2 regions of the Arthrobacter sp. NA-172 genome follow, and region 2 is predicted to be linked to the other one. Evidence: predicted binding sites of a transcription regulator. Region 2 holds the regulator's gene; the other holds the start of a gene.

Region 1 (15,776 bases), on a different contig from region 2:
AATCGCCGCGAGCTCGTCGCGGGTCGGCTGCACGGCGAGCCCCCGGAGCCGGGCGTAGCGGAATCCATGGAAGGTGAACGTGGGCTCGAAAGTCTCACCCCCGGGCAGGCCCGCCGCGATGTAGACATCCGTCTGCTCCTTGTTGATCCCGTCGATGTTGATGAACCATTCACCGTGGGCGTCAAGTGTCTCAGTATGTTCGATCGTGACGGTCTGACCCCGCTCGGTGTAGGGAAGGGTGAGCCGGACCCGTCCGGCGATCACCTGGCCGAAGTCCACCACAAAGCCTTCATCGGGCGAGCCGGTCACCAGAACTGGGTCAACCGTTGCAACCCGCCGCACTGGTTCGCCACTGAACGGGACGATCCGGGCACTGGCTTCATCGCCAACAGCGGCGGGCCACCACTGACGATCGTCGAAAGCGGGCCGGTCCCAGTCCGCTGGCTCGGCCCGACGGTCGAAATACTCGCCCACGAAAAGGTCTGCGTAACGCCAGGGTCCGGCCGAGCAGCGGACCTCCGGTCCGGAGAGGACGACGGCGGAGCTTCCGTCGTCGTATTCGAGGTGTACCTGCCAGATGGCCGAGGTCAGATCTCCCCACTGTGCGCTCGAGCCCGTGAGCCCGATGCGACCCGCCCACCAACCGTCGGCGAGAGCGAGGCCAAGGGCATTGCCGCCGACGCTAAGCAAGTCTGTGACGTCATAGCACTGGGCCGAGAGACGGTGGGTGTAGCTATCGAAGCCCGGAGCGAGAACCTGATCGTCCGCCTCGGCTCCGTTCAAGCGCAGCGAATACGAGCCACGGGCCGTAACGTACGCGCGGGCCCGGGCTAGGCCTTCCCCGACGATGAACTCCTGCCGCAGCAGTTGCACCGGGCGCAGCCGGTCCTCGGGCGCAGCCTCCGGCTTTCGGCCCATGATCCAATCATTTAACGACCACCGTTCAACCTGGCCACTCTCCTGCGGCGGGGTCACCCACTGCGCCAGCCAGTCGCCGTCGTGCAGGAGGCCGGTCTCAAATCGGGACGATGTCCAGTCTCCCGGAGCGGGGCTATCCTCGGCCCAGGCCCGGACCCGCCAGATGTAGGCCGTATTGGACCGCAGGACCTCACCGTCGTACTGGATCAGCACGCTCTCGGGGCTGTCCATCCGGCCGGTCGCCCACACGCAACTTCCGGCCCGGTCCTCGACTTCAATCTCATAGGCATTTTGCCGGGCTTCCTCAGGAACCCAGGAAAAGCGGGGGCGCGCGGTGTCGAGGCCCAAGGGCTCAACCAAATGCTCGACGCGCACGCCGGTGCACCGGATGGAAGACATGGAAAGCTCCTTTGCTTCTGCCACCAAAGGCAATGGTGGGGATGGCCACGTGGGCTAGCTCAAGGGTAGGAGACAAAAACAATGTGCGCAAGGTTTTTATCGTGTTTGTTATCCGGTTGCTCTGTAAATCGGTGTCTAATGGGGGCATGAGACAAAGGCGGAAGACCGGAAGTTACGGGGTAGGGCGGGAGCGGCGGGAGGCGATCTTGGAAGCGGCATCAGCGAAATTTGCCGAGTCCGGCTACCACCGCACCCCCATGTCCCGGATCGCGGAGGACGTCGGCCTCACCCAAGGTGGCCTGATGCACCACTTCCCTTCCAAGCAACACCTGCTCATCGCCGTGGCAGAGCGGCGGCTCCTTAATACCGCCAGATGGTGGGAGGAACTTGGTGAGGACCTCGACGGTCTTGAGGCATTCCGGGAGATCGTGCGCAGCACCGAAAGGCTCTTGGCCGAACCTGGCCTCATCGAGCTCTTCGTCGTCGTCTCGGCCCAGGCAGCCGATGCCGACAGCCCGGCGAAGCATCTCTACGCAGAGTGGTACGAGCGGGCGATCGCCGGCGTCGAGTCCCGCCTGGTTCAAGCCGCGGCAGCCGGGCACCTCAAATCCGGACGCGACTACCGCGCAATCGCCGAAGAGTGCATCGCCGTCAGCGACGGCCTCCAGCTGCAATGGGTCATCTCTGACGGGAAGCTCGATCTGGTCGGCCGCGTACGCGCCTTCGCAGAACGCCTCGCGGAGGACCTCTCAGTCGATACGGCCCATCGCGCCTGAGCATCCCGTACGGCGCCTGGAGCGCACGCCGGAAGACGAGTTTTTTGGATTGAGGTTTCATATGTTCGACGTGATCATTTAGCGGCGGCGCCCCGACGGGGATGATGCTGGCCAGCGAATTGCGGCTGAACAACGTAAACGTGCTCGTGCTGGAGAAGGACGCGGAACCGGTCAAGGCGGTCCGCTCGCTCGGCCTGCACCCGCGCAGCATCGAAATCATGGACCAGCGCGGGCTGCTGGAGCGATTCCTAGCACACGGGCAGCAGTATCCCGACGGCGTCGGCCGCTTCGCCGGGATCGCCCAGCCCCGGCGGCCGGACCTGGACACCGCACACGGCTACATCCTCGGCATCCCCCAGCCCGTCACCGATCGACTGCTGGAGGAGCATGCCCACGAGCTCGGCGCGCAGATCCGCCGCGCCTGCGAGGTAACCGGGATCGAGCAGGACGAGGACGGGGTGGGCATCGAGCTCGCCGACGGCACACGGCTCCGCTCGCGCTGGCTCGTAGGCTGCGACGGCGGACGAAGCCTGGTGCGCAAGCTCCTCGGCATCGGCTTCCCCGGGGAGCCTGCCACCACCGAGTGGCTTCTCGGCGAGGTAGAAGTGACTACTCCGCCGGACGAGTTGGCCGAGGTGGCAGAGAAGGTGCGCAAGACGCACAGGGGCTTCGGCATCGGCCCCGCCGGTAACGGCCTCTACCGCGCAGTCGTGCCCGCGGCTAACATCGCCGAGGATCGCTTGGCCCCGCCGAGTCTGGAGGCGTTCCGAACCCAGCTTCCGGCCTACGCTGGCACCGACTTCGGCGCCCACTCACCGCGCTCGCTGTCCCGGTTCAGCGACGCCACCTGCCTGGCCGAACGATATCGGGTAGGCCGGGTTCTCCTCGCGGGCGACGCGGCGCACGTCCACCCGCCCTGGGTGGGCAGGGAATAGCCAAATGGACGTTATGTAAAACTGAACCCTGCGTATCTCATCAGATGCATCATTTCGGCGTTACCGGTGCCGCGCTGACGTTCCCCTGAAGGCGCATTGACAGCTCCACATCAGGAAGATTCGGCGTAGGTCCGGTCCTGTCGAGATGTCAGCTTTCGCACTCTATGCAGTACGACTGGCCGTTGCTTTCGCGGGCGAGCTGGGACCGGTGCCGGACCAGGAAACAGGAGGCGCAGGTGAATTCGTCCTTGCCCTGCGGGACGAGGGTCAAAGTAGGGCTCGCTGCCCACAGCCGGGGACAATTCTGATGGGTTACCCACCGCTACGGCTGTCGAGGGAGCTGCCCCAACGGCTCCCGATTTCCGGCGTGGATAACCCGAATTGAACCCAAGCGTGGACAGTCTAGAGTTGCCTGGCTTTTTGGGGTCTAAATTTCCTGAAATCGCACGTCGGGGAACCAGCCGATTGGGGCTTTTTTGGGCTCCAGATGCTCGGGGTCGCGGTGTTCTTTCATGTCGCAGTTGTAGAACGGCCCGCGTGGGTTCCAGCAGGACGCCCATGTGGTGGTCTGCGTGGTCCCGCCACCAGACGCTTATCCCGGTTGCAGGGTCGAGGCGCAGGTGCTCCCAGGAACGCCATAAGGCCGCGACGCGCGAGACGGCTTCGGGGTGGAAGTACCACTCGATGCACCACTTATCGATCAGTGGCTGCGGGAAATTCGACAGAGCAGGACTTCGCAGACAGCAACGAGCCTGTCCCTTTGGCCATTGACCTTCGGACAGCCGTAATGCGGTTATCTCGAAGACTTCGCGTCGAAGCGACCGGGGACGTCATCACTCCCGGTCAGCACACCGTGCTGGCGCAGTTGCGCAGAGGACCCCAAACTCTCCGGGAGCTGGCTGAGGGCGAGCACGTGCAGGCACCGTCGATGACCCGGATCGTCAATGCTTTGTCCGAGCATAGTTTCGTAACCCGCACGGATCACCCCGACGAAAAGCGCCAGATACTCGTGACAATCACATCCGCCGGTGAGGATGTCTTCGCAGAGGCTAGCCAGCAACGCACCGCTTGGATGGTCAGGCGGATAGAGTTGCTCAGCGAAGAAGAACGAATAATCCTCAGCCAAGCCGCGCAGATTATGCAGCGGATGAGCGCCAAATGAGCCCGATGTTTCGTTCCCTCAGCAACCGGAACTATAGATTGTGGGTTGGCGGATCGCTGGTATCCAACATCGGGACGTGGATGCAACGCGTTGCACAGGACTGGCTGGTCCTTACTGTTCTTACAACCAACTCCGGTACTGCCGTAGGTTTCACCACGGGGCTGCAGTTTCTCCCGATTCTCATTCTGGGTCCATATGCTGGCGTTCTCGCGGACCGCTTCAGGAAGCGCTTGATTCTCATCTGGACGCAGACTGCCATGGCCCTCTGCGGCTTGATCGTGGGACTTCTGGTCGTGGCCGGGGCGGCGCAGCTTTGGCACATCTACGCAGCTGCGCTCGGTCTGGGGATTGCCAGCGCTATCGACGGACCAACCCGGCAAGCTTACGTGTCAGAACTCGTGGATAGGGAAGACGTTGCCAATGCGGTGTCCCTCAATTCGGCATCTTTCAACACCGCGCGGCTCACAGGCCCGGCCTTAGCCGGTGTCCTCATTGCATGGATCGGAAGTGGGCCCGTCTTCCTTCTTAGTGCGGCCAGCTTTGCAGCGGTATTACTCTCACTATGGCGGATCCGCCCCAATGAATGTGCCCCATTTTCCCCCACGTTCCGTCGCAGGCGCCAGATATCCGAAGGCCTGAACTATGTACGCCAACGTCCGGATCTGGTACTCATTCTCTGGATGGTCGGATTTATTGGAGCCTTCGGAATGAACTTCCCAATCACCAATGCGCTAATGTCGACTGCCGAGTTCCGGGTAGGACCTGGAGAATTCGGGCTGCTGGGGTCGCTCATGGCAGTTGGCACTTTGGGTGGGGCCCTCCTTGCAGCTCGCAGGTCCGGCCCCCGGCTACTGCACCTGATCGGAGGCGCCGTTGCACTGGGGCTGTGCTCGTTCGTTGCCTGCCTGACGCCGACTTTCTGGCTCTATGCAGCGATGATGATCCCCGTGGGCCTAGCATCCATCACCTTCGTAAATAGCTGCAACACCAGCATCCAGCTTTCCACAGACGGAGAATTCCGTGGCAGGGTCCTTGCCTTCTACCTTGCGATTAGTCAGGGGGGGACTGCCCTTGGGGCGCCGCTGATGGGATGGATCGGCACCGAATTTGGTGCACGCTGGTCGATCGGCATAGGCGGAGCTGTGGTCATGATTACGGGAGTCGTCGCACTGATAGTGGTGAGTGGCCGGAGCCCACTCCCGTTCAAATCACAAGTCGTGAATGCACTTTCCCTCCGTCGGGCAACCCGCTAAGCCTAAGGCCGAGAGAGCACCATCGACCCGGTAACGCAACCTATCCAGCTAGCCACTGGAGCATCCCCTGTTCTCGCGCGAGGCGGGAAGGCCTGAGCGACACTTTTGGTCGCCTCCGACACCGCGTTTACCACCCAGGACATGTCTGAATTAAGCACACCCCAAACTGACGTCAGGGTGAGCCAATTTTTCATGTCAGGAAAGGGTGGTCGGAAGAGTTGATTGACACCCGACGGTCCAGGGTCTCAGACTCCAACCGGACACTATCCCCTTTGAGGGCGACATCGGCCGCGAAACCCTCGACCAGTAAAAGATCGATTGGTGTAGACCGACGCCTGTTGATCACCCGTGAATCTGCCCCACCTGTCGGCGCGACGACAGGTGGGGCAAAGAAGCTGAGAAGGCGTAGGTGACCGGCCGCAAGTCTCTCTCTGCGCAGCCGGCCAGATGGCGACAGTGTGTTCGAGCCACGTGTTATAAGGCGACATCCTGCACGTCCACCGCCCCCGCGCACACCTCTACCGGTTCGCCCGCACCAAAGTAACGAAACGTCGCCAAACAGGCACTGCAACCTTCATTTCATCATTCACACCTCTGGCATCCAAGGTCGAACCGTGAGCGCCGACTCACGGCGCGTCATGTCGTCCTTTGACTCGCCGTTCATGAAGGAACGTGATCGGAAAAGTTTGCGAGGAATGTGGCGAGCGGTTCGAGCCGTCGCGCAAAACACAACGGTTCTGCGCGACGCGATGCGCCAATCGGCGGCGGGACCGTCGCCGACGGCAACGGATGCACGCGATGACAGTGGCGAGTCTTCAGCCTTTGCCAATCAGCAGGACAGCGTCTGTTCAAACCAGTGGCGTCCGCAAGCCCGCGGCGAGTAGAGACTCCGCAAATCGGCCACTCGATCCGATGACTAGGCGGCTCCAGCAAACCATCGACACCCTCCAAACGGCCCTTCGATCGCAGTCATCGGAACTCGAACTGCTCGAGCGGTCCAACGCCGAGCTGCAGGACCGCGTAGAACTACTGAAAGGAGAAATCACCCGCCTCAAACGGTCCCAGCGATCCAATATCGAAGATCTGGCTCACGTCGCCGCCCGCCTCGTGGCGGTCTGCCAAGCAATAAGCACCGGACTCGACAGCCCAACTATGGACATTCTGCGGCGCCGCGGATGGATTCGACTCCGCCCACAATCCCCCAGACTCCAGCCATGACCATGTCCATCGCCCGGCTGTCCGCCCAGTCTGGTCTGAAGTACCTGTTCAAGACCACGATGATGGACGACGTCTCCCCCACCCCCGTTGATACGACCACGTACTACATGAAAGCCGGGACACCCCAGGGCTACTGGCTCGGCAGCGGTCTCATCGGCATCAACCGAACATCCGGAGAACCCGTCACCGAAACCGACGCGAAAGCCATCTTCGACCACGCCATCCATCCCGATACCGGTGCTCCCCTGGGCCGTCCGCACAGCCAGCCGACCGTCGTCGAAACAAGACAAGGCCAAACCGAAATGCGCCGGGCAGTCGCTGGTTTCGACTTGACGTTCAGCGTTCCCAAATCCGTCTCTGTGCTCTGGGCAATGAGCCCACGAAGCCTCCAAGACCAAATCTTGCAAACCCATCACGACGCCGTCAGCGCCACCCTGGACTGGCTGGAAGAGCTCGTCATTCACACCCGCGCGGGGCGCAATGGCGTCGCAGGCATCGGCACCTGCGGCGCCATTGCCGCCGCGTTCGACCACTGGGAGTCACGCTCCGGAGACCCGCAACTGCACACCCATATGGTCATCGCCAACCGCATCCAACGGATCACCGACGATGCCTGGGTCACCCTGGACTCAAGGACGCTCTACAAGGCGGCTGTCGCGGCGAGCGAGCACTACAACGGTCTCCTCTTCGACGGCCTCAAACGAGACCTCGGCACCGACACCGATATCCGCGAGCCCGCAGCCACCACCCACAACCCGAGCCCCCAGCTCACGGGCATCGACGACGTCCTGATCCGGGAATTCTCCAACCGCTCCCGCCTTATCGACCAGGAAACCGACCGCCTTGTCGCCGAATGGATCAAGGTCCACGGCAGAAGACCCACCGCAACCCAGACCGTAAAGCTCCGCCAACAGGCCACGCTCTCCACCCGGACCCCCAAGAGCGAAAGCATCGCTCCACTACACCAGCTCTCGGCACGGTGGCGCGCACGGGCAACTGGCAAAGGCTTCGAACCCCAATTCGTGCTGGCAGCCACGGTCCGGGGGTCCCGAACTGCGCCATTCCGCATGTCCGACTTCGCGGCTGACTGGGTAGACGCCGTCGCGAGTCTGACCCGCGATCGTGTGGCTGCCAAACGCGCCACCTGGAACCGCTGGAACCTCCTGGCAGAGGCCGAACGGGTCTGCGCCGCCATCCGCTGCCAAACCCCGCATGACCGCAACGCGCTGATCGACTCCGTCGCAACCGCGGCGGAAAGCCAATCGATTCCCCTCAACGAATACCGCTACAGCGTCCCCGCAAATGCGCGCCCCGATCTCCACTACGGTGCCCGAAGCGTCTTCGACTTCCATGGATCCCGGCTCTACACCGACGCCGGCACCCTCGCCTGTGAGGAGGCCATCCTGGCTGCAAGGAACGACGACGGCGGCCCGGCTATCCGCGCGACTGAGGCCATCAACGCGCTCGCCAACTACCGGCACCGCAGCGCTTTCGGCCTGCATTCCGATCAGAGTGCAGCTTCTGCCGAGGTGCTGTTGAGCGGCAATCGGCTCGATGCCGTCGTCGGTCCGGCCGGCACCGGCAAGACAACGACCCTCGGCGCGGTAAAGGCTGCGTGGGAGGCGGAATTCGGTATCGGCAGCGTAGTCGGACTGGCACCCGCGGCGGCGAGCGCGGAAGTTCTTGGGAGGGAGCTGTCCATGGTCACCGAGAATGTCGCGAAGTGGCTCCACGAATCCGCAGGCGGGGGGGCTGGCAACCGGGCAGGTAGGTTCTTCGATGCCGAAAAGCGGCTGAGCCAATCTTTAACTGCAAATCCCCGGCTGGCGCAGGAAGCCACTCGTCTAGCCGCGGAGCAGAACCGATGGCGGTTCCGCCCAAACCAACTGGTCGTCGTCGACGAAGCTTCTGTGGTCTCTACCCTTCAACTCTCTGCCCTTGTGCAACAAGCTCGGGACGCCGGAGCTAAAGTCCTGTTGGTAGGCGACCCCGGGCAGCTCGACGCCATCGACGCCGGCGGCGTCCTCGGGTGGCTGGATCGCCAGGGAAAGGCTGCACGGCTAACCACCATACGGCGCTTCGAACACACCTGGGAACGAGAGGCTTCGCTGAAGCTCCGGGCCGGGGACTTCTCTGCCGTTAGCGCATACGAGGAGCACCAGCGGATTCAACACGGGACTTATACCGACATGGTCGCTCAGGCCTACCTGAGCTGGCAGTCCGACATGCGCGCGGGCAAGTCGGCCATCCTCATCGCGGCCGACAACGACACAGTCAGCATGTTGAACGAACGGGCCCAAGCCGACCGCGTGGTTCAAGGACTTGTGGACGCCGAACGGGCGGCGCCACTGAGCGATGGGCTCCGTGCGTGCTGCGGTGACACGATCATCGCGCGCCGCAACGATCGCACTGTTTCGGACAGCCACGGTGACTTCATCCGCAATGGCACCCTACTCGACGTCGTACGCGTTGGTCGCCGCGACGGCTCCCTCGTTGCGGTCCGCGGGGATACCGGCGCGACGGTGACGTTGCGCCGTGGCTATGTAGAGTCCTCTGTAGAGCTGGGTTATGCGACGACGGCCCACCGCTCCCAAGGAATCACCGTGGACGCGGGTCATACCGTTGTCACGCAGGGCAGACTGACACGCGAACTGCTATACGTAAGCATGACGCGGGGTCGTCTCGGCAACCACGCTTACGTCAGCGAGAACGATCCCGCGGATCACGAACCTCTGGATCCGGCCTTAAGAGCATCTTGGCAGGAAATCCTGGGCGAGGTACTGGCTGCCGAGGGCGCCGAACGAACCGCCCACGAAGTTGCCGAGCGTGAACGATTGAGCGCAGACAACCTGGAACGGCTCAGCGCCGAATACGACTACCTCGCCCAAATTGCTGCGGACGAGGAGCTGACAAAGACGCTCAAAGTGCTCGCGCCCTCGAGAATCGACGAGTTGAAGCATTCCCCGTCCTGGGGTGCAGTGGCGGCGGCGTGGCGCCGGTCCAATGGAATTAGCCGTCCAAGCGCACAGCGGATCATCGCAAAGGCGTTGGAGACGAGTGGGTCGATGAAGGATGCAACTTCGGTAATCCACTCCCGGCTCCTCAGCTTCGTATCGAGAATGCCCGAGAGCAAGCCAGCACTGATCCCGGACCCGGTTCAAACTGATCGGCCCGACCTCGCCGACATGGTCAGCCAGGTATCCGACCGGATCAGACGCAGGGCGATCAACCTTGCAAAAGCCGCCTTGCTGCAGGACACCGAATGGAAGCGAAACCTCATTGAGAACCTGGCGTCTCAGGACGACACGGGTCCAGTGATTAGCAATGTCGCGGTCTATCGGGACAGATGGGGCATCGACGACTCACCATTGCCGCTCGGGCCGAGGCCGGCGGACCACGAGTGGGAGCGGAAAACGCATTACGAAGCCATTCAGCACTTTATCGACCGGGCGCCCTCACATGAAGTCGAGCATAAACAACCGAGCATTTGGGCAGGAGGCCATATTTCTCATGAAGCCAGCCTTATCAATGTCGGTTGGCAGCTCTAAACTGAACAAGAAGGTAACTCATGGTCTCAAACCCAGTCATTAAGCCGAGAGTCGTGACACCCGCATTGGTACTCGCCAGCGTGGGCGTGGCTATCTTTGCTGCGTTAGCTCTGGCTGTCAGGTGGCCTGAGGGTTCAACCCAGTTACTTCGCTGGGCTAGCTTCCTTATTTGTACGGCCTTGGTCGGCTTGATTTGGCTGGTTCGCGGCCGCCGTCGTCGTGCTTGGCTCTTAGACGCCAAAGAAAAGTGGAATCGTTTCGAGGACGTCAGACGGACGCACGGCACGACCACGGAAATCACCATCCTCAGCGTTGACGCCCTTGAACCTACTGGTTCGTGGATCACCATCAACTGGAACCGTTTCGGCCATGTCCAAACCGCATGGCTGGAAGCGCTGCAAGAACCCATCTGGGCAGGATCGGTCCTGCTAATTTCGCCGGATCCGGCCCAAGTCATGCCCGGGATGCCTTGGCCTGCCACCTACTACCTACAGGCCTCCCACTGCCACGCCTGGGCGCCGGGAACAAAGTACAGCGGCGGCTCGTGAGTGAGCGTGGACTTCACCGCAGACACTGACGGACGGCCGGTCTCACCTGGAATCCTAGGTAAACCCAAGTTGTCTCGAAAGGTTGGTAGCGCTCCGCCGGCGAGGTTCAGGCCGCTTTGACGAGGGGTAGTTCGTCCCAATGGGTGGTGTATCTGGGGGAGAGCATGTCTCGTTTCATGGTCCAGTCCGGTCCGCCCTTGATGCCGGGGTAACCCAGGCCGACGGAACCGCGGCCGTACCGCTTGCTGACATCCTCCAGGAGCGTTCCGATGCCACGTTCCTCGTGAAGATTCTCGAAGAGTTCCAGAGGTTTCTGGTTGCCGCTGGGCCGCAGGTCGGTGACCATGATCCCGGCACGGACGTATTTCACGCCGTCGTTGATCCGCGGGATCAGCGCGTGGGCCGCTTTGGTGAGAATCACCGGGTCAGCGGTGGGCATGGGCAGCGCAACGCACACGGACGGGTAGGACGTGTTGCCCGGGCTGTAATCGGACGTACCGGCAAAGGCGGTCAGAACTTTGGCTTGCTGATCGTGTTTGGCCAGGCGGGCGCTGGCCTGCTGCGCGTACACGCTCATGACCTGACGCATGTCGGCCGCCGTCCTGATCGGCGTCGAAAAGCTCCGGCTGAAAATCAGCTGGTCCCGGCCGATCCGTTCCTCCTCCATAGGGATGCAGGGGGTTCCCTGCAGCTCGAGGACGGTGCGCATCATCACCACGGAGAACTTGTCCCTAATCGCCACCGGGTTCGCCCGGGACAGGTCAAGGATCGAGTAGATCCCCATCGCTCCCAGGCGCTTCGTGAGCCTGGTGGCCACACCCCAAATCTCGCTCACGGACAGCCGGGACATCAGAGCTTCACGCTCGGCCGCCGGCACGGATTCCCACCGGCACACCCCAGCGAAGACAGGGTTGTGTTTGGCCCACTTGTTGGCCAGCTTCGCCAGGGTCTTCGTGGGCGCGATGCCCACACAAACCGGCACCCCGACGTGCGTCCTGCAAGCATCCTTCATTGAACGCCCGAGGGCCAGCAGATCCTCTCCGGAGCCTTTGACGCCCAGGAAACACTCATCAATCGAGTAGACCTCCTGCCACGCCGAATACCGGCCAAGCAGCTCCATCACCCGTGTACTGATCGAACCGTAGAGCTCATAGTTGCTCGATCTGGCCAGCAGCCCCCATTCCTTCGCCCGCGGTGCGAGCTTGAACCACGGCTCGCCCAACGCGATCCCCAGGGCTTTTGCCTCGCTCGACCTCGTGACCGCGCAGCCGTCGTTGTTGGACTTCTGTGGCCTGTCTGGTTATGTGGCCTGAGTCTGCGGAGACCCGTCGTGGCATGGGAATGCGGTATTTCCCTGAAAGCAATGTGTTTGTCAGGGGAACATATATTGTGCAATCGAAGTAATGTATATGATTGCGAGTCCGTGTCCGGCACCCCAGGCCACCGATTGCGGCCATTTTGCCGAGGACAGTCTGGATCTTTCCGCTACGTCTCTGCTCTGTCGGTCTTGGTGTTCCAGGCGCAGCGGTTTTAGGCCGTAAATTACGAGCGAAACCGTCAGGGCCGTGAAGGCGGCGTACGCAAGTGAGGGTAGCCCCTGGTAGGACGTCATCGGAGGCAGGGCAAAAGTGATCGCGGCGGCGGTGACAAGGACCGCAAGGTGGACTGCCTCGAAGCCGATCTCGCCCTTTCCGCCCGGTTTGATGGCCATGCGGTGTCGCCCGGCCCAGCTGAGGCCATAGCCCAAGAGGAAGAGATACACATAGATCAAGATGCGTGCCATTTGCAGTGCTTTCGCGCGTAGTTGAATGCATCATAGCCAACGCGCGGAATTTGTCCCGCTCCGAATCCGCCCACCACGTCGCGGTTGAGGCCACATAACCAGACAGGCCACAGAAGTCCAATTATGTTCCCCGGAACATAATCGGTCAGAACGATGAGCGGTTTGCCTTCCAGGGAAGGATCGAAGATCCTCTCGGCGCTGGCGTAGAAGCAATTGACCTCCACGTGGGCGATTTCCTGCATCCGGCGCATCACCACAGGCCTAGACATAATGAAGGCACCTGATCGCAACGCCCCAGATCCGCAAATCCGAAAGCTCACGGACCCGGATCGGCGGGTAACTCGGATTATCCGCCTCCAGGACCACGCCCGCCCTGGTGATCCGCAGACGCTTGATCGTCAGTTCCCCGTCCAGGACCGCCACCACCACCGACCCGTCCTTGGGTTCCAGCGCCCGGTTCACGATCAGCTCGTCCCCGTCACTGATCCCGCCCGGCTCCATGGAATCCCCGGCAACCCGCACAATGTAAGTGCTCGTCTTGTCCTTGATCAGGTACTCGTTCAGGTCCAGCTCGGAGGAAAAATAGTCCTGGCTCGGCGACGGGTAACCCGCCGGAACGGCCACCGGAGCCACCGGGATATGCCCCGGCGCGGCCCCCGCGTCTATCATGCGAGGGTCCAAAGCAAGACTCATGACACACCTTTATTCGAAAATATGTTCGAATAAAGTCTAGCCCTCGGCACCGACAGTTTCATTTCTTTGCGGAATTGCATCCGATGCAGGGACCAAGAGTGGGAGCCGGCGTTTGCCAACAAAACGGACGATTTGATCACCTCAATGAGGTTCGCCAAGTTAACGTCGTACCTGCGAATCGAAGATCACACCAAGTTGAGGGCAAAAGATCGATGTGCCGCCATGGGAAGCACATCGATCTGATTCGGTTTTTCGTCCCCGGCGGAACGGGGCGGAGCCTTAGTAACTCATCTCATTCCCCTGCGGCGCCCCGAAAGGGGGCACCACCACCGGACTCTTCGTGGCAATTTTGTAGACCGGTGCCGCCGCCTCAGCAGCAGCCGCGAACTCGGGACCTGCCTGAACTCCAGCATCAGACCCGGCAACCGCCGTGTGCGCGGCTCGCTGGTATACGGTCGTGCCGAAGCGCAGGTCCGGTCCGATCGTGTCGGCGACGATACGGCGGGCCTCGCGTTTCTCGCCGTCTTTCTCGTAAGAGCGGAATTCGAGTTCGCCCGCCACTGTGACGGGGTCGCCTTTTTTCAGGGAGTTCGCAGTGTTCTCCGCTAGCGCGCGGAATGCCGAGACGTTGTGAAAGACAGGCTCTCCGTCCTGCCACGCGCCGTCCGCTCCCTGGATTCGCTGGTTGACTGCGACTCGCAGCTTGGCGTGCGCGACGCCCGATTCGCCGTAGCTCAGCTCGGGGTTGGCGACAAGGTTGCCGGCAATACTGATCGGAATTTTGGTGCTCATTGCTTTCATCCTTTCCAGTCGCAGCGAGCATTTCTCGCTGGACAACTAACTTAGAGTCAGACCCCAGGACCGGCAATCACAGGCCCTGCCAGCGGAGCCAAGGGCTGCCCCGCGCTCACGTAAGATGTCGGCTGGTTGAGGTGTGGAGCAGCCTCGACTGCGGGAACCTTGCCTCCGAACCCAGACGGCTGGGTGACTTCGAGAATCCCTTTAGTTGCCGCCGTAACTCGCCCCAGAACAGACTTTGCAATGTCCGAGCGCGACCGAGGCAACTTGCCTCCTGGACCTTGCGAAACAGCGTCGTTCTCCGCTTCGATGACAGCGTCTGCCCATCCCGCCAAATATGAGGCTGATTGTGGTCCGCGGTCGATGCCATGGGCACGTAGGACCGTGTAAGCAATGGACTCGGCCTCGACTTCGGCGAGCCCCCGGTGGTCCGCGCTGCTGCCGTAAAGCCGTCCGACGTCGTCGTCCGGGCCGTGCAGAATAACGTGCCCCAGCTCGTGGGCGAGTACGGCGGTGCGTTCCTCCGCGCTCAGCCAAGCACCTACTTGGACGCGGTGCTTTGAGAAATCCGTATAGCCACTTGTGAGTCCGTACTGGGCGTCCTCGACGTGTATTTCAAAGCCGCGCCGGTGAGCAACCTCAGCCAAAGAATTGAAAAGGTCTGAATCGATCATTCCTCGTTCGATTCCACCACGCGGCACAAGCAGCGGTGTCCCCTCCGTCTGGGAGACGTCGAAGACGGCCTGACCACGCCAACCGGTGATGACGGTCTTCTTTCCGCTTTCGACAGCGCCGCTAGGTAGCTTCTCGCCAACGCGCGTCCGCTGCCGGCTGCCGTCGGGCAAAGTGAATTCCTGCATACGTGAAGTGCGCGGCGCAATGACCCACAGGGCATGCTCGCCTTTCAACACTGCGCGGCCGTGGCGTTCCCATTCCCTGTACCCAGCCACGAGGGTGGGCTCATCAGTTCCGCGCTGCGCCATCTGCATCATTAGCAGAGCCACATTTCCGCCGGAGTACCGCCAAAGAGTGGCAGAAGCGTCCAACAGCATTTGCCAACGAGATGGCGACTCAACGGCCTGTTCCAGGATCGTGTGGAGTCCATCCGTCAGGACGGCGATGCGCTCCTCCGGAGTCATGCGCTGCTTGCCAAATTCGGACAACGCGGACTCAGGGTCGGCCGGGGTGGAACGCGATGCGCTTTCTTTTCCTGGAGCCACGACGGCCACCTCCATGCCTCTTGAATCCGCTGGAGCGGATACCTGTTCATGTCTCTGGATGCCCAGACGGCATGACTTCAGAACCCGGCCGCGGGTTGGTGATGCGCCAACTTCCACTCGAGAAACTCCGGATCGTCTATCTCGAGGAACCTAGGGGTCGGTTCTTTGTGCGCCTGTAGACCTACGCACCCGGCAGTCCGGGAATGCATCCGCAGACGCTCGACGGCGTGTGGCAGCCTTTCGTGAAAGGCCAGCGGTCCGAAGCCCGCATCGTCGGCGGAAAACGAGACCTGCTCTAAACGTTGAAGGGCATATAGCTCCGCGACCATCTCCGGATGCCTCCACCAGCAATCGGGCACTACCGACGTCGTTAGTTGATAAGTGGCAACCAGCCATCTCACCCAGGCTGCGAGCGCGGCCCACACGCTTTCGGCCTGTTGCGGGCTCATATCCCGCCAGCGGTGAGTCGTTCCCGCGGCAGCCCCAGTGGCGCGGAAAGCCGAGCGAAAGAGCTCCGCGGTCAGT
Region 2 (15,776 bases):
CTCGTCTCGGACCCTGCCACGACGGGGGATTACACGTTGCGACGCTCACGCGCAGGGGATGCGTGGGACCGTTCCCAGGCAGACTCCTGCGGCGTTCCGGCCACGGGGCCGGCTGGCGCCGGGTCCGGCGGCCTGAAGTCCGTTTCCCTCGGCATGCCCTCCTTGCCGATCCGACGCGGTTAGGCCCTCATGTCCGCAACACGGGCCGGATCGCGCGATCCGAAGCCGCCCGTCATCGCCGTCGTCGGTCCAACCGGGTCCGGCAAGTCCGATCTCGGCGTCGCCGTCGCCCTTGCGCTGGACGGTGAGGTCATCAACGCAGATGCCATGCAGTTCTACCGCGGAATGGACATCGGCACAGCCAAGATCAGCGCCGCGGAGCGCAGGGGAGTACCCCACCACCTGCTGGACACCATGGACGTCACCCAGGAAGCCAGCGTCTCCGATTTCCAAGCCGAATGCCGCTTGGCTATCGGCGAGATCCATGCACGCGGCAAGCGTGCGATCCTGGTGGGCGGCTCCGGACTGTACGTTCGGGCAGCGTTGGATGTCCTGGAGTTCCCTGGCACGGATCCAGGCGTGAGGCAACGGCTGGAACAAGAACACGAATCGGACGGTCTTCCAAGCCTCCAGGAACGCCTGGAACGCGTCGATCCCGTCTCGGCCGGCAGGCTCGGTGACGCCCGTCGCATTATCCGCGCGCTGGAAGTCTTCGAGCTCACCGGACGGCCTTTCAGCTCGTTCATGCCCAAACGCGAGTACTTCCAGCCTGCAGTCCAGATAGGGCTCGACGTCGATCGCGAGATACTGCGCGATCGCCTCGCGATGCGGGTTCACGGAATGGTCGACGCCGGACTCCTTGCTGAGGTTACGCGGTTGGACGCCGCTGGACTCCGGCAGGGCAAGACGGCCTCGCGCGCGCTCGGCTATGCCCAGTTCCTCAAGGTTCTCGACGGCGAATCCGACACGGCTACCGCCGCCGAGGAAACCATCGTGGCCACCCGGCAATTCGCCCGCCGCCAACTCACGTGGTTCCGGGCCGACCCCCGGATCCATTGGATTGACTGGCAGGACCCGGACTTGGTGGCGAAGGCACTGGAAATCTGTGGAAGTCCGGCGTCGGTGATTTAGGCGCAACACGCAGTACAGGTAGCCTTGACCCATGGATGAAACCCTTGCAGTTCCCGCCCCGCAGCCCGCGGCTGCCGGCGGTACCGTACCCGCTTCCGGCCTCCACGGGCTGGCCTTCTCCAAGGGCCACGGTACGGGTAATGATTTCGTCCTGATCGCGGATCCAGAGGACGCCCACCAGATCTCTCCTGAGCAGGTCGCAACGCTTTGCGATCGCCATTTGGGAATTGGTGGGGATGGCCTCATCCGCGCTGTCCCCTCACGTTTCCTCCCGGAGGGCCTCCAGCTCCTCGACGCGGATGCCGACGCCGAGTGGTTCATGGACTACCGGAACGGCGACGGCTCGTTGTCCGAAATGTGCGGCAACGGCGTCCGTGTCTTCGTCCATTTCCTCATCGAACAAGGTCTGGTCACGCTCAATGCCGGCGAATCCCTGACCATCGGGACGCGCGGTGGCATCAAGAAGATTGTCCGGACCGCTGACGGCTATGCGGTGGACATGGGGCCCTGGGAGTTCATTTTCCCCGAGGATGCCACCAGCAAGGCCATGGACTCGCTGGTCAGCGCCGACGGACTCGACGTTGCCCGGCCCGCCCTTTCGGTCAGCATGGGCAACCCGCACACGGTTGTGGCATTGGCGGAACTTTCAGAGCTCAAGTCCACGCAGCTCTTCAAGGCGCCGGTCGTCGATCCCAAGCCGGCCAACGGCACCAACGTCGAATTCGTGGTTCCCGCTGAGCCTCTCGTTCACGAAGGCGTAGGCAACATCACCATGCGTGTCCACGAACGCGGCGTCGGTGAGACGCAATCGTGCGGCACCGGGGCCTGTGCGGCCGCCGTCGCCATCCGTCACTGGGCCGGGGAAGGCGCTCCCGACACATGGCGTGTGAGGGTGCCGGGCGGCGTCGTCGGCGTGCGGTTCTTCCCTGGAGAAAGCGGCCGTGAACACGTGGAGCTCAGCGGCCCCGCCGTCATTGTCGCTAGCGGGACGCTTTCCTGATCCGCAGCACGCGGAAGGACTTCGACGTACTTTCCCGGGAGACCGAGAAAGAATCGTCGAGGGTCTCAGCCAGCCAACGCTGAAGCGTGTCCGAGCCGAGATTCTTCTGCACCACAAGCCATGCGTTCCCACCAGGAGCAAGCCGGGGGATCCACTTGAGCAGCAGGTTGTGGAGTTCATCCTTGCCGATGCGGATGGGCGGGTTGGACCAGATAGTGTCAAACGTCAAACCGGGATCGACGTCGTCGGGCAGGCTCGCGGTGACGTTACCCAGCTCCAGCATGGCCGCGTTCTCGTTGGTCAGGGTGACACAACGTTCGTTGACGTCAACGGCGTAGACGCGGGCGTGCGGTGCCATGAGCCCCATCGTCAAGGCAATGGGACCCCAGCCACAGCCGATGTCCAGCAAGTTTCCCTGCGGGGCCGGCGGCGGAACGTCGGAAAGCAGGATCGACGTTCCTTTGTCGACGCCGTCCGGGCTGAAGATGCCGGAAGAGGTCTGGAGCCGGCGGGTCGCGCCGCCCAGTTCCACCGTGAGGGGCTTGCGCGTGAACGGCCCCGCGGGCTGTGCGCTGAAATAGTGAGCAGACTCCATAGCTTGCCAGATTAGTGGCCAGAAGCGGGCAAGGGAAACCGTAGCCTGCGCTGCAGAAGTTTAACAGCCAGGCATCAGCCCTGCGCGAATTCCGCGCCACAAAACCCCGATCGGCACTATTCTGGATATGCCGAACCCTTAAAGGAGACCATGACCACGCAGAAGAACACCGGACCCGATTCCGACGCCCAGGACATGAGTCCTGAACAAATCCAGGCTGTCATCGACCGGATTCTCTCCAAGGATGCACCTGCCATGGAGCAGGAACGCGACGAATCGAGGGGCGTGTTTGGCAAAGCCCAGGCGATTTCCCGCTTGGACGAAGAACACAGCATTTACGACGGCGAGCAGGAAGGACCTGGCCGATCGCAGGGCTCTCCGCCGCACGGCCGGGCTGTCCACGGAACTTGAAGACGTCACCGAGGTTGAATACCGGCAGCTGCGCCTTGAGCGCGTGGTCCTGGCGGGTCTCTGGACCGAAGGGACCTTGGCTGACGCCGAGAACTCCTTGAGGGAACTCGCGGCTCTGGCCGAGACGGCTGGCTCTGAGGTCCTGGACGGCCTCGTCCAGCGCCGCGTGAAGCCGGACCCTGGGACCTTCCTCGGCTCGGGAAAGGCCCTGGAGCTCAAGGACATCGTCTTGTCCACCGGCGCTGACACCGTGGTGATCGACGCCGAGCTGGCACCATCCCAGCGCCGTGGCCTCGAGGACATCGTCAAGGTCAAGGTGGTGGACCGTACTACTTTGATCCTCGATATCTTCGCGCAGCACGCGAAGAGCCGAGAAGGCAAGGCCCAGGTTGAGCTGGCCCAGCTGGAATACCTCTTGCCGCGCCTGCGTGGCTGGGGCGATTCCATGTCCCGTCAGGCCGGTGGCCAGGTGGGCGGCGCTGGCGCCGGCATGGGTTCGCGCGGTCCCGGTGAAACCAAGATCGAACTGGACCGCCGTCGAATCCGGACCCGGATGGCTAAACTGCGGCGTGAAATCGCTGCGATGAAGCCAGCCCGCGAGACCAAGCGGGCCAACCGCCGTCGCAATGCGGTTCCTTCGGTCGCCATCGCCGGCTACACCAACGCTGGAAAGTCGTCCCTGCTCAACCGCCTGACGGACGCAGGGGTTCTCGTGGAGAACGCCTTGTTCGCCACGTTGGATCCCACCGTCCGCAAGGCCCAGACTCCGGACGGGATTGGCTACACGCTCTCGGACACCGTGGGCTTCGTCCGTTCCCTGCCCACGCAGCTCGTGGAGGCCTTCCGCTCCACTCTGGAGGAGGTTGCCGATGCAGATTTGATCCTCCATGTTGTGGACGCCTCGCATCCTGACCCCGAAGGCCAGATCGCGGCCGTCCGCACCGTGTTCAGTGAGGTGGATGCCCGGAAGATTCCGGAAATCATCGTCCTGAACAAAGCAGATGCCGCGGACCCGTTTGTCATCGAGCGGCTTAAGCAGAAAGAACCCCGCCATGTGGTGGTTTCCACCCGCACGGGTCAGGGTATTGCCGAGCTGCTCGGAGCCATCAGCACCGCAATTCCGCGTCCTGGCGTGCGTCTTGAGGTCCTGATTCCTTACAGCCGCGGCGAACTCATCAACAAACTGCACAACACCGACGCCGAAATCCTGAGCCTTGAGCATGAGGAGGAAGGCACTCGCGTGGTGGCCATGGTCCATGAGCACCTCGCAGCCGAGCTGGAGTCGTTCGTCAACAATGGCTGAAGCTGAGGTGGGGGAACGCGGCGAAACCGCTGAGGAACGGGCTGCCCTCGAACTCCTGGACAGGGCCGTTGCCGGCATGGGCGGGCAAAACCGCGCAGGCCAGCACCAAATGGCAAAACACGTGGCACGGGCCATTGAGACCGGTGAGCACCTTCTGGTCCAGGCGGGAACGGGCACGGGCAAGTCCCTGGCGTACTTGATTCCGCTCATCGCGCACGCGATGAAAAGCAACAAGCCGACGCTCGTGTCCACGGCTACCTTGGCGCTGCAGACCCAGATTGTGGGCCGCGATCTTCCTCGCCTCCTGGAAGCGATCACCCCGGAACTGGAACGCCCGGTGAGCGTCGCTTTGGTGAAGGGCCGGGCCAACTATGTGTGCCGCCACAAGGTGGAGGGCGGTTTTCCCAGCGAGGAGCCTGCCGAGGGGCAGCTGTTCTCCCTCGGCGAGGACACGAGTGTGCCGCATCTCGCCATATCAATCGGAGGGCCGGCCTCTCAGCTCGGCAAAGAAGTGTTGAGGCTGCGGGAGTGGGCCGGGAAGACCGCGACGGGTGACCGCGACGAACTCATGCCGGGCGTCACGGATCGGGCCTGGCGCCAGGTATCCGTCACGTCGATGGAGTGCCTCGGGGCGCAGAAGTGTCCCATGGCGGAGGAATGCTTCAGCGAATTGGCCCGCCACCGCGCCGCGGAGTCCGACGTCGTTGTCACCAACCATGCGATGCTCGCCGTCAGCGCCTTCGAGGGCCTGGCCGTGCTGCCCGAATACGACGTCGTGGTGGTGGACGAAGCGCACGAGCTTCAGGATCGCGTCACGGGCGCGGTTTCCGGCCAACTGTCCGTAGCGATGATCCACGCCGCAGCCTCCAGCGCCCGCAAGCACACCGCGATTACCGTCGACGCTCTGAATGCTGCGGCGGACGGACTCGACCTTGCGATTGCCGGCGCGCCGTCCGGTCTCTTGCCCAATGGGCTCAATGACGAACAACTTGATTGCGTGGACCAGCTCCGGGAAGCCTGCCGCGCAGCGCTTTCGGATTCAAAGGGGGATTCGTCCAACGCGGTCGACGGCGGACGCCAGCTTGCGCGCTCACGGTTGATGTTGATTTTGGAACTGTGCGAACGGCTGATTTCCGCCCGCGAAAACCGGGAAGTCATATGGTTTTCCCGGAACAGTACCTTTGATCCGCAGCAGGGCTACACAGCGCCTGACGAGGATTCGCCTGCGCTCATCAATATCGCGCCGCTCAGCGTTGCCGGTCGCCTCCGGGAGGGGCTCTTCGCGGGCCATACCGTGGTGTTGACATCTGCCACCTTGGCTATTGGCTCTGCATTCGAGGCCACAGCCGGAGGACTGGGCCTGACTGGCCAAGGCGCACCCAGCTGGACGGGCGTGGATGTCGGCTCGCCCTTCGACTACCCCAAGCAGGGAATGCTGTACGTCGCCAGGCACTTGCCCAAGCCCGGGCGCGGCACTTCTCCCGAAGCACTCGACGAACTTGAAGAGCTCATCAAGGCCTCCCATGGCGGAGCCCTCTGCCTCTTTTCCTCCCGACGCGCAGCCGAAGAAGCCGCTGAAGCCATGCGGTCCCGCCTGGACGTCGACATTCTGTGCCAAGGTGAATCAACCATGGCGGCGTTGGTCCGGCAGTTCGCCGAGGAGGAAGACACCTGCCTGTTCGGCACCATGTCCCTTTGGCAGGGCGTCGACGTTCCGGGCGGTTCCTGCCGGCTCGTGGTGATCGACCGGATTCCGTTCCCGCGTCCCGATGATCCTCTGATGAACGCGCGGTCCCGGGCAGTGGCGCAGGCAGGAGGCAACGGGTTCATGGCTGTTTCCGCGACGCACGCTGCCATCCGGCTTGCCCAGGGTGCAGGCCGCCTGATCCGCTCAACGGGAGACAAAGGCGTGGTGGCAGTTCTGGATTCGAGGCTTTCGACGGAGCGCTACGGCAACTTCCTTCGCGCGGCCTTGCCGCCCTTCTGGGCAACGACTGACCGTTCGGTGGTCCGCGGGGCACTGGAGCGGCTGTACTCCGACTCGGCCACGGCTTAACGCGGAGTCCTCCTAAAGCTGGCTGCGCCTAAGCGTGCCGCGCCTAGAGCGAGCGCAGAACCGAAACGACCTTACCCATGATCGTGGCGTGGTCGCCAAGAATGGGTTCGTACTGGGTGTTCTGGGGAAGCAGCCACGTGTGGCCATCTCGCTGCCGGAAGGTTTTCACCGTGGCTTCGTCATCCAGGAGGGCAGCGACGATGTCCCCGTTGATGGCATCGTTTTGCCGACGTACCACCACCCAGTCCCCGTCGCAGATGGCGGCGTCGATCATGGAGTCACCGGCTACCTTCAGCATGAAGAGCTCCCCGTGGCCTACCAGCTGGCGGGGCAGGGGCAGGACGTCCTCAACCGTCTGGTCCGCCAAGATGGGTCCACCGGCAGCAATGCGGCCAACAAGGGGAACCATGGCTGTGTCGCTGGCGCTGGCGAGCTCGGTGACGGCAAGGCCCCCGGTGCTGCGAAGCTTCGTGGGTGCTTCAACGCCGGGAATCGGGGAGCCGCCATCCAGCGTCAACGGCATGAGCACCTCCATTGCACGCGGGCGCTTGGGATCGCGACGGAGGTAACCGAGCTTTTCGAGCTGGGACAACTGGTGCGTGACGCTGGACAAGCTGGCCAAGCCAACGGTATCTCCGATTTCCCGCATCGACGGCGGATATCCGTGATCGTTTACGGAGCGCTGGATCGTCTCCAGGATCTTCTTCTGGCGGACGGTAAGGCTCTTGGGAGCCTTCTGCGGCTGCTGGCTCCGCGGTGACGCCGACCCGTTGCCAGTGGCTTTCGCTGCCATGTTCGCCAACGCCCTTCCGTTCCGCCCGATCCGCGCCGGGGGCGCTTGCCGGGACTACTGGCCTGAAATGTCAGACCCTCCTGTTGCACTGATTTAGTGCTCGTTTCTTCACTCAAACGTAGGGCAGGCGCAGGCGTTTATCAAACATTTGTTCTAGCGAGTCTCGACACCGTTCGTTGATAAGTGCTAAAAATGTCTTAGCAAGATTCGAATATGTGTTCTAAATAAGTGTTGCAGGCCGGGGTGTTCCTTCGAATTGTTCGAAGACACTGACGAACGGCAGGCCTGCCGGCACTGACTGAAAGCAAGAATTGGCAGCCGCACTCCAGAGGTTCCGGAACGTGGCATTTGTTCAGAAGGGCTCAGCTCATGTCCGCAATCACCACCATCCACGCACCCGGCCGCAAGGCGTCACCGGCCAGGGCTTCGGTTGACCCTTAGGGGCCGAATGGTCTTCTTCGGGGTTCCTGCAATCCTCTTGGTCGCAGCACTGCTCAGCGTGGCGGGGTTCCTGAACTCGCCCGCCAAAGCCGCTGATTCAGCGGCAGAGCTGCAGCCCACCTCCACTACCAGCGTTACGGTGCAATCGGGCCAGTCGCTGTGGGGGATCGCCGGAACCGCCGCGCCTTCCCGGGATCCGCGTGACGTCGTGGCCGAGATTGTCCAGCTGAACAACCTCCAAGACGGTCGCATCGTACCCGGCCAGCAGCTGTTCGTTCCGGCCCCGTAGCAGCAATCTTGAGGGCTTGACCGTAGCCGTGAGCGAATCAGCCGGGCGTCCCGCGCCGTCACAGTTTCGGGGCATCCGCCGCGGCACCTTAAACTGGCATGGTGAGTGACCAGTTTGAGCGACTTGACCGACTTCCCCTCCGGACCAACCTCCGCGGCCTCAGCCCGTATGGCGCGCCGCAGCTTGATGTGCCGATTTTGCTCAACGTCAATGAAAACACCCATGGTGTACCGGCTGATGTCCAGGCGGCCATCACCGAGGCCGTGGCGGCTGCTGCCACCGGACTGAACCGCTACCCTGACCGCGAGTTCACCGAGTTGCGCGAGGCCCTCGCTGAGTACCTCGGCCACGGTCTTGCTGCCGAGAACATCTGGGCAGCCAACGGCTCCAACGAGGTACTCCAACAGATCCTCCAGGTCTTCGGTGGCCCCGGCAGGACCGCGCTCGGGTTCCCTCCCACGTACTCCATGTACCCCTTGTTGGCCAGCGGAACAGACACGGCCTACATCGCCGGAGTCCGCGCGGAAGACTATGGACTCGATGCCGCCTCCGCCGCTGCGCAGGTTCGCGATCTCCAGCCGAATGTGGTGTTCCTGTGCTCGCCGAACAACCCCACAGGAACGGGACTTGGCCTGGACGTGGTCGAAGCGGTCTACGAGGCCGGAGAAGCAAGCCAGACGGTGGTGATCGTGGACGAGGCCTATCACGAGTTTGCCCACGACAACACTCCAAGTGCGTTGACGCTGCTTCCTGGCCGTGAGCGCCTCATCGTCTCCCGGACCATGAGTAAAGCCTTCGCCCTCGCCGGTGCACGCATCGGCTACATGGCAGCGGCCCCCGAAGTGGCCGATGCCATCCGCCTGGGTCCGTCTTCCGTACCACCTTTCGGCCATCACCCAGGCGACCGCGCTTGCCGCACTCCGGCACCGTGAGGCCCTCATGGCCGACGTCGAGGACATCAAAGTCCAACGGGACCGCATTGTCAGTGAATTGGCCCGTATGGGCTTCAAGCCGGCGGCGTCGGATTCCAACTACGTGTTCTTCGGTGGAATCACGAATCCCCACGAGCTCTGGCAAGGCCTGCTGGAGCGGGGAGTCCTGATTCGCGACGTCGGGATCCCGGGCCACCTCAGAGTCACGGCCGGCACCGAACCGGAGACCACAGCCTTCCTTGAGGCCCTCGAAGCCTTGCTGGACGGCCAGGTCTCCGCACCGGCCTAGACTTGATCCAGACCCACCACTCCTTCCTCCTAAGGACATCTCAATGAGCGAAAACGGCGCCGGCACGGCGGCCGCACGGACTGCACGCATGGAACGGACCACCAGCGAGTCCTCTGTCCTGGTTGAAATCAACCTCGACGGCACGGGCGTCTCGGATATCAGCACGTCGGTGCCGTTCTATGACCACATGCTGACGGCGCTCTGCAAGCACTCGCTCATCGACATGACAGTCAAGGCCACCGGAGACACGCACATTGACGCCCACCACACGGTGGAAGACGTCGCCATCACGTTCGGTGAGGTCCTGCGTACGGCCCTGGGCAACAAGGCCGGCATACGCCGCTTCGGCGAGGCCACCGTCCCGCTGGATGAAGCCCTGGCCCATGCCGTCGTCGATGTTTCCGGGCGTCCGTACCTGGTCCACAGCGGTGAGCCCGCCGGCCAGGAGTACCACCTGATCGGTGGACACTTCACCGGTTCGCTGACCCGCCACGTCTTTGAGGCCATCACCCTGCACGCCGGGATTTGCCTCCACATGAACGTCCTGGCCGGCCGGGACCCGCACCACATCGTGGAGGCCCAGTTCAAGGCCTTCGCGCGTGCCCTGCGTTCCGCCGTCGAGTCCGATCCCCGCGTCGAGGGCATTCCGTCCACGAAGGGTGCTCTGTGAGTACCCATATCCTCAAGGACGGCGCCATCGTCGACCCGAAGGCTGCCAGCCGGATTGTCTCCCCTGAAGGGAAGCCGACGGTAACCGTCCTGGACTACGGCTCGGGCAATGTCCGGTCTGCCGTTCGGGCGCTGGAACGGGCCGGAGCGGATGTCACGCTGAGCGCCAAGCCTGAGGACGTCCTGAACGCCGATGGCCTTCTTGTCCCCGGCGTTGGCGCGTTCGAAACGGTCATGCGCGAGCTCAAAGCCGTGGACGCCATCCGGATGATCGGCCGGCGCGTTGCCGGCGGCCGGCCCGTTCCTGGGTATCTGCGTTGGCCTGCAGGTGTTGTTCGAGGCAGGCGTGGAGCACGGAACCGAGGCCGAAGGCATGGGCGAATGGCCCGGGAAGGTGGAACTCCTTCCCGCCAGCGTCGTCCCGCACATGGGCTGGAACACCGTGGACGTTCCGGAAGGATCAAAGCTGTTCGCCGGCGTAGAGCACGAACGCTTCTACTTTGTGCACTCGTACGGAGTGCAGAAGTGGGAGTTCGATGTGGTCCAACCCCGCATGGCGCCGCCGAAGGTGACGTGGTCCGAGCACGGTGCCCCCTTCATCGCCGCCGTGGAAAACGGTCCGCTGTGCGCCACGCAATTCCATCCCGAGAAATCGGGCGACGCCGGAGCCCGCCTCCTGCGCAACTGGGTCGAGAGCCTGCGTCCGCAGTCTCAGGCCCCCGAGTCTGGAGCTGCTTAAAATGTGGTCCGTAATTTTCATGGGCGCGGCCGGTCTTTTGGTGGGTGGGGGCATCTCCTTCCACCAGCAGAAACGTCCCGCCTGGGTCTCCATCTCGTTCTACGTACTCGCTGGCCTTGCACTGCTGGCGGCCTACCTCTTCACGTTGCCTGCCAAATAGCGCCTGCGTAATAACTTGCCGGGCAACTCACGCCCGTCCCCACAACACCGAGGACTTCAATGACCACCCCCTCCGAACTACCCGTTCTGGAACTCCTGCCCGCCGTCGACATCGTGGACGGTCAGGCCGTCCGTCTCCTTCAGGGTGAAGCCGGCTCGGAGACCAGTTACGGCACCCCGCTTGAAGCTGCCCTCAACTGGCAGAACGCCGGAGCCGAGTGGGTGCACATGGTGGACCTGGACGCTGCTTTCGGCCGCGGCAACAACGCGGACCTCATCAGTGAGGTCGTTTCGCAGCTGGGCGTCAAGGTGGAGCTCTCCGGCGGATTGCGCGATGACGAGTCGCTCGAGCGTGCGCTCGAGCTCGGCGTTGCCCGTGTAAACCTCGGCACTGCAGCCCTCGAGAACCCGGAATGGACCCGCCGGGCCATCGACCGCTTCGGTGACAAGATCGCCGTCGGACTCGACGTCCGCGGCACGACGCTCGCGGGACGCGGCTGGACCAAGGAGGGCGGGGATCTCTGGGAGGTCCTGGCCCGTCTTGAGGACGCTGGCTGTGCCCGCTATGTGGTCACTGACGTCACGAAGGACGGAACGCTGCAGGGCCCCAATGTCGAATTGCTGCGCCAGATGGTGGAAAAAACCGGCAAGCCGGTGGTCGCGTCCGGTGGCATCTCCAGCTTGGAAGACCTGCGTGTGCTGCGCGAACTCGTGCCGCTCGGCGTTGAGGGAGCGATTGTCGGCAAGGCGCTGTACGCCGGTGCCTTCACGCTCCCGGAAGCGCTGGACGTCGCCGGACGCCGCTGATGTCCCACGATCCACAGTTCCCGGCCGCTGACAAGGCTCCGGCTCCGGGGGCCCGGCAGTTGCCCGGCCACATCGCCGCAGCCTTGGCCGGTGCCGGGGGAACCGGCGATTCTGCCGGTCAGACCTGGGCGGCCCGGGACTTGAGCGGAGACGCGGCCAAGATCCATAATTTCGAGGACGACGACGGAACGGCCGACGCCGGGTACCTCGCCGCCGTCGATGCGCTCGTGGCTGGCACCGGAAGCGAAGCGGGGGTCGTTGCGTCTTTGGCGACCGCCAGGGTCTTCGTCCCGGTGGTGGCCCAGCTCGCAGAGGAAGCCGAAGGCGCGGACGGCCTTCATGCCGACAAACAGGCCGACATGGCACTCGTGACGCTGACGGCGCCCGATGGCCGTACCGCGATGCCGCTCTTCACCTCCGCGGCCGCGCTGGAAGCTTGGCACCCGGAGGCCCGTCCGGTCGCCGTCTACGCAGCCCGGGCCGCGTTGTCTGCGGTTTCCGAGGGCGCCCAACTCCTGGTCCTGGATCCCGGTTCGGAGGTCACCTTCGTGGTGCGTCGTCCAGCCATGTGGTCGTTGGCACAACAGCGGGACTGGACGCCGTCGTACCTTGATGGTGAACTGGAGTCTGCTCTCAAATCCCTAGCGGGAACATACCCGGTGGTACGCCGTCTCGAGATCCAGCCGGGATCGGGGATGGCTTCGCACACCGCCGCCGGCTCGATGATGGCCGGCGGGGGACCGGGACCCGAATTGCGCGTGGTGCTGTACCTCGAAGACGGCCTGGACGCCGCAGGGGTCCAGGATCTCGTGACCGCGCTGAACGGACATTGGGCGCAGAACGAATTGTTCGCCGAGCGGGTTGACTCCATCGAAGTCAGCCTGCAGCGGGCGGCACAGTAGCCGAAGGCACAGGGGGAACGTCCTTGTCCTGCCGTCGGCAGAACAGAGGATGTAAGCTCGTGAATTTCGCTCTCTACCGAGAGATGCTGTCCATCACGTCCGTGCGGCGTCTCTTGCTCGTGGGCATGGTTGCCCGTATACCGCACTCGGCGGCCGGCGTTTTGCTCACCTTGCACATCGTGCTGACCTTGGGCAAGGGGTATGCTGCGGCAGGCGCTGCCGCAGCTGTATTCACCATTGGTATCGCCGTGGGGGCTCCGTGGCGGGGACGTCGCGTGGACACCGTCGGGCTGCGCCGGGCGCTCATTCCTTCGGTGGTGTCAGAGCTGGTTATTTGGTCCGTGGTTCCGCACGTCAGTTACGAATGGATCCTGCCGCTTGTTTTCGTCGGGGGACTGCTGACCCTGCCGATCTTCAGCGTCATCCGCCAGTCCCTCGGTGTCCTTGTCGATGGTGATCAGCGTCGGTCCGCCTATGCACTGGACTCGATTGCCACCGAACTGGTCTTCATGATCGGCCCCGCGGTGGGTGCAATCGTCGCCACGAGTGGATTCACGGTCCTGGGTCTGACCATCGTGGGCGTTTGCACCTCGGTCGCCGGACTTGTCCTCCTATGGTTCAACCCGCCTACCCGCAGCGATGATGTCCTGGATGCGAGGCGAACCGCTGATCGGGACGCCGACGAGCTCCATGCAGCCGAAGCAGCGGTGGTGGCGTCGGCTCCCGCGCATCTCCAGGAAGCAGCGTCGGAGATGGCACCCCCTGCTTCACATCTATTAGGGCTGCGGGGGAAAGTAGCCAGGAACTTCACGTGGTTCACTGCCGCGGTGGCCGCGGTATTCGCCGTCGCCGCCGGATCGGGCATGGTGTTGAGCGGCACCGACGTCGGAATCGTCGCAGTGTTGCAGCGTGGCGGGCACCAGAGCGAGATCGGAATTGTCTTCTTCTTCTGGTGCGCCTCTTCAGTGGTCGGCGGACTCATCTACGGAGCCATGCACAGGCCCGTCTCGCCTATCCTGTTCCTGCTCGGCATGGCAGCCCTGACCATTCCCATGGGCTTTGCCGGTGACACGTGGACTCTTGCCCTGGCTGTCCTTGCTGCCAGGCTTGCTCTGTGCGCCAGTGCTGTCAGCAGCGTCCGAAAAGGTGGCCGACATCGTGGATGAGGATCGGCGCGGAGAAGCAATGGGCTGGTACGGTTCCGCTCTGACCGCGGGGGTGGCCTTTGGTTCGCCTGTGGCCGGTGTTTTCATCGACGGCGTGGGGCCATGGGCTGGATTCGTGGCCATTGGAACGGCGGGAGTGGTGTTGTGCCTGGCAGGACTGGTACTTCAGCTCCGTCGGCGCCGGATCGGGACCATTGCGCAGGCCGATGCGGGGGATCCGGTCAACTGAGTTTGCGCCTCAGCTGACGGCGTACGACGACGGCGGGCCGGCCGGAAGGCCAGCCCGCCGTCGCGGTCTAATAAGCAGGTCCGGGTCAGTTGGCCGGGCCGCTCAGTTAACCGGGCCGATCAGTTGACCGGGCCGGTGAACTTTTCACCCGGGCCCTTGCCCGGCTCATCCGGGATCAGCGAAGCTTCGCGGAAGGCGAGCTGGAGGGACCGCAGGCCATCGCGCAACGGGCCGGCGTGCTGCGAACCGATTTCCGGCGCCGCGGCCGTCACCAGTCCGGCCAGGGCGGTGATCAGTTTGCGTGCTTCGTCCAGGTCCTTGAGCTCCTCGGCGTCGGGATCGTCGGCCAGGCCCACCTTGACCGCAGCCGCGCTCATGAGGTGAACAGCGCCAGTGGTGATGACCTCAATAGCCGGAACCTCCGAAATATCGCGGATCTGCTGGCCTAGCCCGGCGTCAGTGTCCGTGGGCTCGTGGGCGGGGGAATTGCTGTCTGAAGTGCTCATGCTGGTAAGCTTGTCACAGACCGACTGGAAGTCGCCATTTCTATCGATTCATGCTGTTCTTCGGCCACCTACCGTTAATGTGCGGTTGGCGGCCGATTTCTGTAGAATTGATTTTCAGTTTGCAAGCGGAGTTCTCTCCCACCCGCGTCAGCCGTTTCCCTTCGGGGATGTAAGTTGCCGGGTACTTGGTCGGACACCTTTCAAGGTCAGCCTTGGATGGTGCGAACGCCTCCATTGAGGGGCTGCATCCGATCATTCGAGGCCTTCGATTGCGCCAGCAATTGGGGGCCTTCTCTATTTGCCGGTGGAATACTCATCACAACAACAGGAGCTTTGACATTAGCGAGCCAAGAATCAATGAGCGTATCCGCGTCCCCGAGGTGCGTTTGGTCGGCCCTGCCGGCGAACAGGTAGGAATCGTCCGTATTGAGGACGCCCTGCGTCTTGCTGCCGAGGCTGATCTGGATCTCGTTGAAGTTGCACCGCAGGCGAAGCCTCCGGTGTGCAAGCTGATGGACTTCGGCAAGTACAAGTACGAAGCCGCTGTCAAAGCCCGTGAGGCCCGCAAGAACCAGACCAACACGGTTCTGAAGGAAATCCGCTTCCGCCTGAAGATCGACACGCACGACTACGAGACCAAGCGCGGCCACGCGCTTCGCTTCCTGGGTGCCGGTGACAAGGTGAAGGCCATGATCCAGTTCCGCGGACGTGAGCAGCAGCGCCCCGAAATGGGCATCCGCCTGTTGCAGCGTTTCGCCGAGGACGTTGCCGAAGTTGGCGTGATCGAGTCCAGCCCGCGCATCGATGGCCGCAACATGGTCATGGTGATCGGCCCGCTGAAGAACAAGGCTGAGGCCAAGGCCGAAGCCCGCCGTGCGGCGCAGCGTGCAGAAGCAAAGGCCCAGAACGAAGCGAAGGCCGCAGGCCGGATCGACGTTTCGGGCGAGGACGCTCCCTTGACTCAGTCCCTCGCGGACCTGCTCCCGGCCGGCTTCCTGAGCCAGACCGAGGACACTCAGGCCGAGGAGACCTCGACGGAATCCGTTGAGGTAGCCGAAGCTGAAGAGGCACGTGTTGAAGAATCGCGTGTTGAAGAAGCACCGGTTGCTGAGGAAGCAGTTGCTGTTGAAGAGGCACCGGTTGCTGAGGAAACAGTCGCTGTTGAAGAAGCTCCGGTTGCTGAGGAAGCTCCCGTAGTTGAAGCAGCACCTGTCGTTGAAGCAGCACCCGTAGTTGAAGCAGCACCCGTAGTTGAGGCGGCTCCGGTTGCCGCACCCGCTCCGGCGCCCGTCAAGGCTCCGGCGCAGGCAGCTCCGAAGCCTGTTGTGCCGGCCGCCCCCAAGCCCGGTGTTGTACCAA

Evidence for each region. Region 2 encodes LexA, which represses DNA repair genes until DNA is damaged. Its sites were predicted from a motif close to TCGAACANNTGTTCGA; they were not measured.
Region 1: ACF0H6_RS13095 (LexA family protein) is a predicted target of LexA. The motif match lies at 13,247-13,262, and genes of this name have one in related genera.

Annotation. Positions count from the first base shown of each region.
Region 1 is NZ_JBINOT010000002.1:143,369-159,144, forward strand. It holds gene ACF0H6_RS13030 (family 78 glycoside hydrolase catalytic domain) at 1-1,317, opposite strand, end outside; gene ACF0H6_RS13035 (TetR/AcrR family transcriptional regulator) at 1,524-2,093, shown strand; partial or broken gene ACF0H6_RS13040 (FAD-dependent monooxygenase) at 2,155-3,022, shown strand; partial or broken gene ACF0H6_RS13045 (DUF4193 family protein) at 3,177-3,293, opposite strand; partial or broken gene ACF0H6_RS13050 (DUF4913 domain-containing protein) at 3,456-3,723, opposite strand; gene ACF0H6_RS13055 (MarR family transcriptional regulator) at 3,816-4,190, shown strand; gene ACF0H6_RS13060 (MFS transporter) at 4,187-5,443, shown strand; gene ACF0H6_RS13065 (hypothetical protein) at 6,058-6,327, shown strand; gene mobF (MobF family relaxase) at 6,658-10,209, shown strand; gene ACF0H6_RS13075 (hypothetical protein) at 10,389-10,757, shown strand; partial or broken gene ACF0H6_RS13080 (Y-family DNA polymerase) at 10,864-12,039, opposite strand; gene ACF0H6_RS13085 (hypothetical protein) at 12,130-12,540, opposite strand; gene ACF0H6_RS13090 (hypothetical protein) at 12,525-12,809, opposite strand; gene ACF0H6_RS13095 (LexA family protein) at 12,802-13,233, opposite strand; gene ACF0H6_RS13100 (single-stranded DNA-binding protein) at 13,513-14,025, opposite strand; gene ACF0H6_RS13105 (ArdC-like ssDNA-binding domain-containing protein) at 14,082-15,251, opposite strand; gene ACF0H6_RS13110 (hypothetical protein) at 15,329-15,776, opposite strand, start outside.
Region 2 is NZ_JBINOT010000003.1:1,272,666-1,288,441, forward strand. It holds gene miaB (tRNA (N6-isopentenyl adenosine(37)-C2)-methylthiotransferase MiaB) at 1-183, shown strand, start outside; gene miaA (tRNA (adenosine(37)-N6)-dimethylallyltransferase MiaA) at 190-1,131, shown strand; gene dapF (diaminopimelate epimerase) at 1,163-2,131, shown strand; gene ACF0H6_RS20135 (class I SAM-dependent methyltransferase) at 2,112-2,726, opposite strand; partial or broken gene hflX (GTPase HflX) at 2,877-4,440, shown strand; gene ACF0H6_RS20145 (ATP-dependent DNA helicase) at 4,433-6,496, shown strand; gene lexA (transcriptional repressor LexA) at 6,540-7,289, opposite strand; gene ACF0H6_RS20155 (LysM peptidoglycan-binding domain-containing protein) at 7,738-8,019, shown strand; partial or broken gene ACF0H6_RS20160 (histidinol-phosphate transaminase) at 8,121-9,240, shown strand; gene hisB (imidazoleglycerol-phosphate dehydratase HisB) at 9,284-9,910, shown strand; partial or broken gene hisH (imidazole glycerol phosphate synthase subunit HisH) at 9,907-10,648, shown strand; gene ACF0H6_RS20175 (hypothetical protein) at 10,650-10,808, shown strand; gene priA (bifunctional 1-(5-phosphoribosyl)-5-((5-phosphoribosylamino)methylideneamino)imidazole-4-carboxamide isomerase/phosphoribosylanthranilate isomerase PriA) at 10,868-11,614, shown strand; gene ACF0H6_RS20185 (SseB family protein) at 11,614-12,516, shown strand; partial or broken gene ACF0H6_RS20190 (MFS transporter) at 12,576-13,911, shown strand; gene ACF0H6_RS20195 (DUF1844 domain-containing protein) at 14,031-14,417, opposite strand; gene infC (translation initiation factor IF-3) at 14,798-15,776, shown strand, end outside.